Regions from separate parts of the Massilia sp. DD77 genome, predicted to be linked through region 2. Evidence: riboswitches for the same ligand, from Rfam matches in the RefSeq annotation. Region 2 holds a riboswitch; the other holds the start of a gene.

Region 1 (6,509 bases), on a different contig from region 2:
GGCGCCTTCATCTCGCTGTGGATGTCCAAGCCGATCGCCAAGTGGTCGACCGGCGCGCGCGTGATCGAGCACCCGTCCAATTCCACCGAGCAATGGCTCGTCAACACCGTCGCAGCCCAGGCCCAGCGCGCCGGCATCGCCATGCCGGAAGTCGCGGTCTACCACGGCGAGCCGAACGCCTTCGCCACCGGCGCCACCAGGAATTCCTCGCTGGTCGCGGTGTCGACCGGCCTGCTGGAATCGATGACCCAGGAAGAGGTCGAGGCCGTACTGGCCCACGAAGTGGCCCACATCGCCAACGGCGACATGGTCACCCTCACCCTGATCCAGGGCGTGGTCAATACCTTCGTGATTTTCCTGGCGCGCGTGGTCGCCTGGTTCGTCGACCAGGCCTTGCGCAAGGACGGTGAGGAAAACACGGGTCCGGGGATTGCCTTTACCATTACGGCGATCGTGTGCGACATCCTGTTCGGCATCCTGGCCAGCGTCATCGTGGCATGGTTCTCGCGCCAGCGCGAATACCGCGCCGACGCCGGCGCCGCCCGCATCCTGGGCACCCCGCGCCCGATGATCAACGCGCTGGCCCGCCTCGGCGGCATTGCGCAAGGCGGCCTGCCGAAGAACATGGCCGCCTCGGGCATCGCCGGAGGCGGTATGATGTCGCTGCTGAGCAGCCATCCGTCGTGCGAAGACCGTATCGCTGCCCTGCAACGCGCATAAGAGACAAGCAAGACACATTCACGAGGCCAGGAACCAGGTATGCGGTACGCTCCACTGTTGTTGCCAGTACTGTTTGCCGCGGCACTGGCCTTTCTCCTGCAGCACTTCCTGGGCTCGCTCGCCTGGGCCGGACTGCTGGCGGTGATCACCTGGCCGCTGCACCAGCTGCTGCTGCGCCGCGGCTGGCCTCCGCTGGCGAGCGCCACCACCCTGCTGGTGGCGCTGCTGGTGAGCTTCGTCGGCCCCTCGATCCTGCTGTTCAACGCCCTCACCAACGAGCTGGCCGGACTCGAACGCCTGCTCACCAACCTGAACCTGACCGGGGTGGCGGCGCCCACCTGGCTGTACCGCCTGCCACTCATCGCCGAGCCCGCCGTCAAGTGGTGGAACGAGCACCTGGCGGTGCCGGGCGGCCTGCGTACCCTGATCCAGAGCGGACTGGGCGACTTCATGCCCCAGCTCACCGGCGCGGCCCGCATCTGGGGCTCGACCATCCTGGCCAATGCCCTCTACCTGTTCCTGACCCTGCTGACCCTGTTCGTGCTCTACCTGCACGGCCCGGCGGTGGTGCGCTACGTGGACGGCGCCGGCGAGCGCCTGCTGCCGGCCCATTACCCACGGCTGCGCGCCATCCTGCCGCTGTCGGTGCGCGGCACGGCGCTGGGCCTGTGCTCGATCGCCGTGCTGGAAGGCGTGGTGCTGGGCATCGCCTACGCGATCGCCGGGGCGCCCGCGCCGGCATTGCTGGGCGTGATCACCGGCTACCTGGCCCTGATTCCGGGCGGGGCGCCGCTGTCCTTCACCATGGTCTCGCTCCTGCTGCTGGGTCAGGGCCATGCGGGCGCAGCCCTCGGCCTGTTCAGCTGGGGCGCGGTGGAGCTGTTCATGGTGGACAAGTTCATTCGTCCCAAGCTGATCGGCAAGCGCGTCAACCTGCCCTTCCTGGCGGTGCTGTTCGGCCTGCTGGGCGGTGTCTCGACCATGGGCGTGATCGGCCTGTTCGTGGGGCCCTTCATGATGGCGGTGCTGTTCGCCTGGCTGCGCGACGGCCGCGAAGCGGCGGCAACGCAAGCCGCGCCGGCGGCCGAGAAGCTCGAACGGATCGGCTAGAACTGCGCCTGCCCCAGCCGCGGCCGTGTCGACATGGCCACCACCGCGGAGCCCGCGGCGACGATCAGCGCATCCTCGATCAATCCACTGCGGGTCTGGCCGATGCGCGCCATGGCGCGCTTGCGGCCGGCCAGGGTCAGGTAGGCCAGCGGCACGGCGGTAGCGACCGCGAGCGCCGCACCGGCCTTTTCGCGTCCGGGCGAGGCCAGCGCGGCGCCCGCGATCCCTGCGCTCATGACGCGCGCCAGCAGTCCCAGGAAAACGGTGCGGTCGGGCGCGGATTTCATCTTGTCGCCCAGCAGCTCCCCTGCCCCCATGGCCAGGGCGCCGTATTTGAACAGGGGACGATCCAGGAGCAGGAGTTCACCGGGGGTACGGCGATGCGCCAGGCGTGCCGCCGCAAGCGTGGCCATGGGGGTCATCGATCGCGCGCTGGCGACGGCGCCGATCAGCGCGGAGGAAAGCAGGTTGCGGAAACTCATCGTGAGGGACTCCTGTGCAAGTGGAAGTGACCCGAGGCGCGCGGCGTGCAGGGCCGCCCACGTCGGGAACGCCACTCGACTGTAGTGCGGCTCCCGCCGCCGTGTCGCCACTTAGGTTTCCGCGATCGGCTCACTCACCATGGTGTGCTTGGTTCCAGCGCCGCCAAGCGAAGCTGCCACCCACGACGACAAGCATCCAGAACGCGATCGACAAACCCAGCCGCGGCCACAGGACGTCATCCAGGCCGATCAGCAAGGACAAGGGATCCCGCGCCACCGACCCTACCGGCGACACCCCTTGGCTGTCCGCGAGAAACGGCAGCGGAAAACCATAGGCCAGCACCGGGCAAAGGACGGGCATGTCCACGTTGGCGCATACCGCGCTGACACGCCCCGGAACCGCGAGCGAAAGATAGGTCAAGGCGCCTGCGGCCATGCCGGTCGTGAATAAAGTTCTGATACGGATTATTTGTCGCAACTCACGATGCATGGATCGACATCGACACTGAAAGCCAGGCCCTAGTGACGGCCGTTGCGCAATTTATGCATCTCGACCGGAAGTGCAACAAGGCCGACAGCCAGCAGTGCCGCCAGCAAAATCAGGACAAGTGCGATGAAAGAGACGTGCGTATCGCGCAAGGTTTGCATGCTCACGGTGATTGCGGCAATGCAGACGAGTAGCATCCAGCTGCGCTTCAGGACGTTCACGACAGCGGTTTTCAGCATTTTCTTAATAGTAAATTCATCGCCTGCGCTTGGCAGACCAGCATAACATTTTCCTCGCCTGGAAAAGTCACGGACCGTCACGTCCGACTCTTCCTACGCGGCCCTGGACCGTGCTCCTATTGGGCATCCGGCAAGAATGGCTAAGATCGAAGCTGTCCATCATTTACGCCAAGGAGACCATGATGAGCGATCGAAAACCACGCGCCTCGGGTGACCGTGCGCCGCCGCAGGGCCTGCGCCAGAGCGCCGATTCCGCCTCCGGCTTCGTCGCCGATGACAGCGCCGGCTACTCCAGCGTCGGCCAGAGCGAGCAGCGCGGCACCGAAGCCAGCTCGGGACGCTACACCAACTTCAACCATGCCTCGCCGGAGAGCAACGTCGGCCCTGCGGGCGCAGCCCAGTCGAGCCACGGCAATGCCGGCGGACGCGTGCCGGGCAGCACGGTGGACAAGGCCGAGGGCAGCCAGGGCCAGCAGAACCGCCAGCAAGACGAGGTCGCCATGTCCGGCGGCGGCAATCCCAGCGACGCGGCCGCCGCCGACGGCGGCATGGCGAACCGCGCCGGCACCGACGACGATTCGGACAAGCTGGGCGAGCGCCCGGGCCGCGGCGCGGAATCGTCCGGTACGTCCGGCGACGGGGCGCGCTGATCCCGGCGCACGCGGGTGCGGAAACAACACGCCGCACAAAACCGTTGAGTTTATTGAAATAGCTGGGCTATCCTGTCTAGACAGTTGGCACACAGCCAACCGCGGTATCGGGAGAGACTGTCCTATCCCCGACGGCGCCGAAGGAGCAACCACCCCGGAATCTCTCAGGCAAAAGGACCGATCCCGCGAAGTACACTCTGAAGAGTTGCCGTGAGTTCGTCGTCGCGGCACACCGAAGGAGCAAACAGCCGCAATGGCGGCTGTGAATCTCTCAGGTCCAGCACAGAGGGGGTGCCGACGCGCCGATGGCGCGCGGTCTTCCCTTGTGACGCTTTCTGTGTCTGGATTGTATGTCGACCGAATTCCTGCCTGGTGCCGCGCGCGGCGCCCCGGGCCCTTGCGCGCCCGCGCAACGCGCCCTTGCCTACCTGGCCCCTTCCCACGGCCGCCTCGCCGCGGCGCGCCGCGCCGTCCTGGTCCGTCCTAGTCCGTCCTAGTCCGTCATCTTGCCGGCCGCGGCCGCGAGGCCGCATCCACACCTTTGTCCGGCACGCCTGTGGCGTGTCCTTTGCAGCAGCAACCGACGCCCGCTCGGACTGGCGGGGAGTCGCTTTTTCATTTTTCATGGAGAGTACTAATGCAAGCTCAACAACGGCAACACGGCAAGCCGCGCGCACTGCTCGCGGCCTGGGCGCTCGGCCTCGGACTCGGCCTGGCCGCTCCGCAGGCACTGGCGCAGGCGGGCGATCCGGGCGCGGCGCGCCTCGCCGCCACCCAGCATTCAGGCGCCCTCGCCGCCGCCCAGCGCGATCTCAGCCGGTTCATCAACCACCAGCTGCAGCGCGGATCGGCGCCGGAAGGCTTCCCCTTCGACGTGCAGGACCTGCGTTCGCTGAAGGATGCGCGCATCGGCGACGGTTTCCCGGTCTACACCATCGATCCGGACCAGCTGCTGAACGGCCGCGGCAAGATGAAGAACATGGCGCGCCACGCCAACCAGTGGCGCTTCGTGGTGCTGCTGGGCGACCGTCCGATCGGACTGGCGACGGTGGAACGGCATCAGGGCCGCTTCGAGACCGTCGCCTATGGCGGCGCGGTCCTGTCGAAGGACCTCGACGCCCTGGCCGGCGTGCACGGGAACGCCGACCGCTCCAACCTGCGCCTGCTGCGCATCTACCAGGCCCGTTCCGACCTGCTCGAAGTCGAGACCGCCGGCGGCACGCGCTTCGCTCCCTTGTTTTCCGCCCGCGCTTCGCTGCCGCTGCAGCGCGCAGACGCTTTCGGCCGCCCCACCGCGGTCCTGGCCGATGAAGCCGAGCTGCTGCCGGCGCTGCGCGCCGCGGTCAAGCGCAACCTGGACGAGCACCGCTAAGACGGCGCCAACGACAATCAAGCATACGGAGACAAGCCATGAACAAGAAACACAAGACACTGAGCGGCCTGCTGGCCGCCGCCGCGCTGACCCTGGCCGCCCCGAGCGCCTTCGCCCAATGGCGGACCCTCAACGTGCCCCTGACCACCCAGGAGCACAGCCAATGGTGCTGGTCGGCCAGCAGCAAGGCCATCCTGAATCTGTACAAGAAGACCCCGAGCCAGTGCCAGATCGTGAACTGGGCCTTCGGCATCAACTACGCCTGCGGCAATTCCACCTTCAACTGGAACAGCTACGCCAACCAGCCGAATTCGATGTACGGCACGGGCGGCAGCGTGCAGAACATCCTGGCCGCCTGGGGGGTGCCGAACACCGCCTACAACGTGGCCTCGTCGTGGAACAGCGTGGTCGCCGACATCAATGCCAACCGCCCGTTCGTGATCCGCTACGGCTGGACCAATGGCGGCGGACACATCATGGCCGGGCGCGGCTACGAGACCTATAACGGCGTGAACTACGTCTACATCATGGATCCGTGGCCGGGCGAGGGCCAGACCTGGCGCACCTACAGCTCGGCGGTGTCGGCCTCCGACCACCGCTGGACCCATACCCAGCGCATGAACGTCAGCCCGGCGCTGTAAAACCGGGAGCGGGTGGGGGGCAAGCGTCAGCGGAAAATGGGGCTATCCATGCGACAATCCGGCGCATGAACCTGAACGACTACCGAGCCCTGTTTCGCGCTACCCCCTACCCCTACCTGGTGATGGCCCCCGATCTGACGATCGTCGGCGCCAGCGGGGCCTACCTGCGCTCGGTCCAGCGCACCGAGGAAGACATCGTCGGCCGCTACGTGTTCGATGCTTTTCCCGAAGATCCCGCCAATCCGGACGCCACCGATATCGCCGAGGTCAAGGCCTCGATGCTGCGCGCCCTGGCCAAGGGCGAGCCGGACACCACCGCCTTCGTGCGCTATGCGGTCGAGGTGCCGACGCCGAACGGTCCCCGCTTCGAGGAGCGCTACTGGAGCACGGTGCATACGCCGGTACTGGACGACGACGGCAAGCCCCTGCTCGTGATCCAGAACCCGGTGGACGTCACCGAACTGTACCGCTTCGACGCCGACGCCCAGGTCGCCACGCTCCAGCTCACGCCGCCCAGCGAGAGCAACGCCGGGAACTTCAACCGGGCGCAGATGCACGAGGCCTTGTCGCGCATCCTCAACAATGAACGCGAGCACCTGCGCAGCCTGTTCAACCAGGCGCCCGGTTTCGTGGCCGTGCTGATGGGGCCCAAGCACGTGTTCGAGATGGTGAACGAAGCCTATTACCAGCTGGTGGGCCACCGCGAACTGCTCGGCAAGGCGGTGTGGGAAGCGCTGCCGGAAGTCGCCGGCCAGGGCTACGAGGAATTCCTGGACCGGGTCTACACCACCGGCCAGTCCTGGGCCAC
Region 2 (6,509 bases):
GCTGCGACATCGACGCCTCGCGCCGGGCGCGCTCGGCCTTGCGGGCGGCGCTGTCGTCGGTCTTGGCGAAGCGGTCGGCGCCGCGTGCACGCGCCGGCTTGAGCTTCTCGTTGAGGGCCTCGTACATCGGGCCCAGGTCGAACACCAGGCCGGGGCGCAGCAGCGGCGCCACCAGGCCATGCGCCTCGGCGTCGGGTTCGAACTCGCGCCAGGCTTCCTCCAGCGCGACCAGGAAGACTTCCGGGCGGAAGGGATTGCCCGCGGCGCGCACCAGGTCGCGCCCGAGCAGCACGCCAAGGCGCACGCCCAGGCAGGCGAGCTGCTCGGAAAACTGGATGTCGAAGGGGCGGCTGACGGCGCTGAAGGCCAGCTTCTGGTCGATCTCTTCCAGAGGTACCAGGCTCAGCGCGACCGGCGCGGGGGCGGCCGGCTGCGGGTTCAAGGTCGAGAGTTCCTTGCGCAGGGCCAGTTCGATCCCGCTGCAAGCCAGGTGGAAGTAGGCGTAGGCGTTTTCCCTGAGCAAGTTACCGGACTTGATGCGGCGCGCGGCCAGCCTGGGATCGGGGCCGGCGCCCGTCATGTCGAGCATGGCCGCCACCATGCGGTGGACCATGTTCATCAGCTGGCCCTTGGCATGGCGGCAGGCGATACCGGCGAGCGCATCCAGGGCCGCCTGCCGGTCGGCGGCGGCCTTGCGGGCGGCGGGCGTCTGTGCGGATGGAGTGGCCATGGCGTCAAGCGGAGTCGATTCCCCCATTGTGCCACACTATTTCCATAAGGCAATAACAACGGCGATATTTCTGAAAACATGTTGCTGTATCCCTGCAGGATGGACTAACTCATCAGGAAATAATTGCTTTCAGATTGTAGGAGCGTCTCCTACACTGCATCAGGCGGTGTTCCGATAGCGATGCATCAACTCGAAAAGCATGATGAATTCACCGGACATGCCACGAATCATTCGGACATCGCCGAGTAGAAGTCCTCTCCCACTTTGAAAGGAAACATCATGGCCTCGAAGCAAGGTAGCAAGCGCGGCTCGTCCCAGCAGGACGCCAGCCGTCAGAGCAGCAAGAGCTCGGGCAACAAGCAATCGGGTTCCTCGGGCTCCGGATCGGGCTCGGGCGGCGGCACCCGCGGCGGCACCCCGGAGCAGCACGCCGAAGCCGGCCGTCAAAGCCACAAGAACGACAAGCGTTGAGTGCTTTGCTCCGGCCGGCCCGGAGCCGCCAGCCCGCCGAGCACATGCCGGCGGGCTTTTCTTCATCTATATGTCGGACAAGGCGCCGTGGCGATGGCGCAAGAACTATAGGCTATGCAGATAAGCGGCCTCCGCACATCGGACAATCCGATGCGCACGCCGCCCGCCGCCGCTCAAATATTACGCAGGATGGCGCCCTTGGGCGGCGCGAAATCGCGGATATCGTTCACCAGGCCGGCGGTCTTGGCGTCGCGCGCATTCAGGTGCAGGTCGGAATACTGGTGGATGCTCCACTGCTCCGGGGTCAGCTCGACCGTCTTGCGCAGGATCGACTCGGTACGCGCGTCGTCGGCGCGCAGGCCCTCGACGATGATGTTGAGCGCATCCGGACGCGAACCCGGCGAAGCGGTCGCATGCGACTTGTGGACCATGAAGCGCGCCGTGTCGCTGCAATAGCGCTCGCTGCCGCACAGGTAGAGGATGACCGCGATCGAGGCCACCGCCCCGCCGTTGTACATCACAAACTTGATCGGTGAACTGGCCATGAAGTTGTACAGGCACAGGCCGTCGCTCACGTAGCCGCCATTGGACTGCACCAGGATGTGGGCAGTCTCGATGCCGTCCTCGGTCATGGCGGCGACCGCGTCGAACACCCGGTGGACCATGTCGCTATTGACGTCGCCGGACAGCGTGAACCAGCCTGTTTTTTCCTGTTGTGATTTGTCTTCGCTCATAGTTTTTTCCGCGGCAAGGTGTGTGCCTTAAGTGTAGCAAAACCGCCGAAGGAGGCCTGCCACCATGCGTCTATAGTGCGCGGCAATGCTTTTAGGAATCGAACTGCGGCCCACGGGCCGTCATCCCCGCGACGGCGGGGAGTTATTGCCGCCAGTGGCGGCAATAACGTTTACAGGGTGCAGGCCGCCGCTTTTGCCCCCTCTTCTCCCCTCTTGGCTGGTTGACACCAGGCTCCCTCTAGCATATCCTCCACAGTCTTGACCGGGAGAGCGCAGCACGCTGCCGCCGAAGGGGCACTACCCACAAACTCTCAGGCAAAAGGACCGGTCAAGGAGCGGCGGCGCATGGCGCAGCCGGCTCAACTCTGGAGAGCGGCCGCGGCTCGGCATGAGCGAGCGGCCCACCGAAGGGGCAGGCGGCTTTGCCGCTATCTCTCAGGTACCAAGGACAGAGGGGATTGAAGCGCACGGCGACGTGCCCGCTCCCCTATTCACCTGCCCTGAGGATTCCATGACGCTCAAAGCGACTCCGCTCAATTCCGCTCACCGTGCCGCCGGCGCCAAGATGGTCGACTTCGGCGGCTGGGACATGCCGGTCAACTACGGCTCCCAGATCGAGGAGCACAACGCGGTGCGCACTGACGCCGGCATGTTCGACGTGTCCCATATGTGCGTGGTCGACCTCAAGGGCGCCAATGTGCGGGCTTTCCTGCGCGGCCTGCTGGCCAACAACGTCGACAAGCTGCAGGTCCCGGGCAAGGCCCTCTACTCCTGCATGCTGAACCCTGAAGGCGGCGTGATCGACGACCTGATCGTCTACTTCTTCAGCGAAGACTGGTTCCGCATCGTGGTCAACGCCGGCACCGCCGACAAGGACGTGGCCTGGATGAACCAGCAGAACGCCGCCACCAATGCCGGCCTCACCATCACCCAGCGCCGCGATCGCAGTGACCAGAACCTCGATCCTATCGCCCTGATCGCCGTGCAGGGCCCGAACGCCCGCGCCAAGGCCTGGGACGTGCTGCCGGAAACGAAAGCCGCTTCGGAAGCGCTCAAGCCCTTCAACGTCGTCATCGTCCCCGACACGGCGTTTGGCGAAGTCATGGTCGCGCGCACCGGCTACACCGGCGAGGACGGCTTCGAGATCGGCGTCTCCGCGGACAAGGCCGAAGCCCTGTGGAACGCCTTCGCCGCCGCCGGCATCAAGCCGGCCGGCCTGGGCGCGCGCGACACCCTGCGCCTGGAAGCCGGCATGAACCTCTACGGCCAGGACATGGACGAGACCGTGAACCCGCTGGACGCCGGCCTGGGCTGGACCATCGACCTGGTCTCCGAGCGCGACTTCATCGGCAAGGCCGCGCTCCAGGCCAAGGGCCAGCAGGCCAACTTCGTCGGCCTGATCCTGCGCGAGAAAGGCGGCATCCTGCGCGCCCACCAGAAAGTGATCAGCGCCGCCGGCAACGAAGGCGAAATCACCAGCGGCACCTTCAGCCCGAGCATGCAGCAGGCGATCGCCCTCGCGCGTGTGCCGCTGGACGTGGCGATCGGCGACACCGTGCAGGTCGTGATCCGCGACAAGCAGCTGGCAGCCTCGGTCGTCAAGCTGCCCTTCGTTCGCAACGGCAAAGTGCTCGCCGCCTAATAGAACAAGCAAATATAATCACCGCGTCACCCACCCCAGGAGCAAAAACATGAACATCCCTACCGACCTGAAATACACCGAGTCCCACGAGTGGGTCCGCCGCGAGGCTGACGGCACCCTGACCGTCGGCATCACCGAATACGCGCAGGACGCACTGGGCGACATCGTGTTCGTCGAACTGCCGCAGGTCGGCAAGGCCTTTACCGCCGGCGACGACGCCGCCGTGGTGGAGTCGGTCAAGGCGGCGAGCGACATCTACGCCCCGGTGTCGGGCACCGTCACCGCCGTGAATCAGCCGGTCGCCGATGCGCCGGACTCGATCAACCAGGACGCCTATGGCGCCTGGCTGTTCAAGCTGCAGCCCGCCGATGCGGCGAGCTTCGACGCGCTGATGGATGCCGACGCCTACGGCAAGACCACCGACAACTGATCCTCAAGAGAGGCGCGCCGTCCACCACGGCGCGCCTTTTTCGTATTCCAGGCTTCCCGACTCTTCACGAATTTCTTCATTCCCGCCAGCCCATAAGGCGCCGGCAATTCATCTGGCCACCATCATGACCCGTTCCAGCCTCACCCAACTCGAAGCCCGCGATTCGTTCATCCCGCGCCATATCGGCCCGTCCGAATCCGAACAGGCAGCCATGCTGTCGACCCTCGGCTACGCCTCGCGCGCAGCCCTGATCGACGCCGTGGTCCCTGCCAACATCCGCCGCAAGGACACGCTGGACCTGGGCCAGTTCGCCGAGCCGCGCACCGAGGAAGACGCGCTTGCCGTCCTGAAAGCGCTGGCGTCGAAGAACAAGGTCATGAAGTCGATGATCGGCCAGGGCTACTACGGCACCCACACTCCGAAGGTCATCCTGCGCAACATCTTCGAGAACCCGGCCTGGTACACCGCCTACACCCCCTACCAGCCCGAGATCTCGCAGGGCCGCCTGGAAGCGATCCTGAACTTCCAGCAGACCATCACCGACCTGACCGGCATGGGCATCGCCAACTCCTCGATGCTGGACGAAGGCACCGCCGCCGCCGAAGCCATGACCCTGCTGCAGCGTGTCGGCAAGTCGGCCTCGAAGGTGTTCTACGTGGCCGACGACGTGCTGCCGCAGACCCGCGAAGTGATCGAGACCCGCGCCAAGCCGATCGGCGTCGAAGTGCGCACCATCGCGGCAAGCGATGTCGAAACCCTGAACGAAACCTGCTTCGGCGTGCTGCTGCAGTACCCGGGCGTGAACGGCGAAGTGCGCGACTACCGCGCCGCCGTGGAGCACCTGCACGCCGCCGGCGCGATGGTGGTCGTGGCCGCCGACCTGCTGGCCCTGACCATGCTCACCCCGCCGGGCGAATGGGGCGCCGACGTGGTCGTCGGCAACAGCCAGCGCTTCGGCGTGCCGCTCGGCTTCGGCGGCCCGCATGCCGGCTACCTGGCCACCCGAGACGAATTCAAGCGCAGCATGGCGGGCCGCCTGGTCGGCGTCACCGTCGATGCGCAGGGCAACCAGGCCTACCGCCTGGCGCTGCAGACGCGCGAGCAGCACATCCGCCGCGAGAAGGCGACCTCGAACATCTGCACCGCCCAGGTGCTGCTGGCCGTGATGGCCGGCATGTACGCTGTCTACCACGGCCCGCAGGGCCTGAAGCAGATCGCCCAGCGCGTGCACCGCCAGACCGCCATCCTGGCCCGCGGCCTGCAGCAGCTCGGCGCCGAGGTGCTCAACACCACCTACTTCGACACCCTGACCATCAAGGGCGACGCGGGCGCGCTGCACACCGCCGCCAACGAGGCCGGCATCAACCTGCGCCGCATCGACGACCAGCACGTGGGCATCTCGCTCGACGAGACCACCACCCGCGACGACCTGGCCGCGCTGTTCGGCATCTTCGGCAAAGGAAAGTCGATCGACATCGACGCCCTGGACGAGGACGTGGCGGACGCCTTCCCGGCCTCGCTCACCCGCGAAAGCGCCTACCTGACCCACCCGACCTTCCACCGCTATCACGCCGAGCACGAGATGCTGCGCTACCTGCGCTCGCTGGCCGACAAGGACCTGGCGCTGGACCGCACCATGATTCCCCTGGGCTCGTGCACCATGAAGCTGAACGCGACCTCGGAAATGATCCCGGTCACCTGGCCGGAGTTCTCGAACATCCACCCGTTCGCACCGAACGACCAGACCGTGGGCTACCGCGAGATGATCGACCAGCTGGAAGCCATGCTGTGCGCCGCCACCGGCTACGCCGCCATCTCGCTGCAGCCGAACGCCGGTTCCCAAGGAGAATACGCGGGCCTGCTCGTTATTCAGAAATATCATGAGTCGCGTGGCGAAGGCCACCGCAACATCTGCCTGATCCCGTCCTCGGCCCACGGCACCAACCCGGCCTCGGCCAGCATGGTCGGCATGAAGGTGGTCGTCACCGCCTGCGACGAGAACGGCAACGTCGACCTGGACGACCTGAAGGCCAAGGCCGAGCAGTACAGCAAGGACCTGGCCTGCGTCATGGTCACCTACCCGTCGACCCACGGCGTATTCGAGGAAGGCATCAAGGAACTGTGCGAGATCGTGCACGCCCACGGCGGGCAGGTCTATGTCGACGGCGCCAACATGAACGCGATGGTCGGCGTGGCCGCGCCGGGCGCCTTCGGCGGCGACGTCAGCCACCTGAACCTGCACAAGACCTTCTGCATCCCGCACGGCGGCGGCGGCCCCGGCGTGGGCCCGATCGGCGTCGGCGCGCACCTGGCCAAGTTCCTGCCGAACCAGCTCTCGACCGGCTACGTCCGCGACGAACAGGGCATCGGCGCGGTCAGCGCGGCGGCCTACGGCTCGGCCTCGATCCTGCCGATCTCGTGGATGTACATCGCGATGATGGGCGCGCAAGGCCTGACCGCCGCGACCGAAGTGGCGATCCTGAACGCCAACTACATCGCGCG

The links. Region 2 has a riboswitch for glycine ahead of gcvT (glycine cleavage system aminomethyltransferase GcvT). Riboswitches for the same ligand answer to the same signal wherever they lie in the genome.
Region 1: another riboswitch for glycine. It lies ahead of V7778_RS23315 (hypothetical protein); the one in region 2 lies ahead of gcvT (glycine cleavage system aminomethyltransferase GcvT).

Annotation. Positions count from the first base shown of each region.
Region 1 covers NZ_JBAMDH010000055.1:17,814-24,322, reverse strand. The annotation lists gene htpX (protease HtpX) at 1-720, shown strand, start outside; gene V7778_RS23340 (AI-2E family transporter) at 760-1,830, shown strand; gene V7778_RS23335 (hypothetical protein) at 1,827-2,312, opposite strand; gene V7778_RS23330 (hypothetical protein) at 2,443-2,748, opposite strand; gene V7778_RS23325 (hypothetical protein) at 2,832-3,119, opposite strand; gene V7778_RS23320 (hypothetical protein) at 3,221-3,688, shown strand; glycine riboswitch at 3,787-3,878, shown strand; gene V7778_RS23315 (hypothetical protein) at 4,326-5,060, shown strand; gene V7778_RS23310 (C39 family peptidase) at 5,099-5,701, shown strand; gene V7778_RS23305 (hybrid sensor histidine kinase/response regulator) at 5,767-6,509, shown strand, end outside.
Region 2 covers NZ_JBAMDH010000025.1:85,039-91,547, reverse strand. The annotation lists partial or broken gene V7778_RS16360 (DUF1631 family protein) at 1-730, opposite strand, end outside; gene V7778_RS16355 (hypothetical protein) at 1,010-1,201, shown strand; gene V7778_RS16350 (ATP-dependent Clp protease proteolytic subunit) at 1,375-1,935, opposite strand; glycine riboswitch at 2,189-2,272, shown strand; glycine riboswitch at 2,291-2,397, shown strand; gene gcvT (glycine cleavage system aminomethyltransferase GcvT) at 2,447-3,577, shown strand; gene gcvH (glycine cleavage system protein GcvH) at 3,627-4,007, shown strand; gene gcvP (aminomethyl-transferring glycine dehydrogenase) at 4,132-6,509, shown strand, end outside.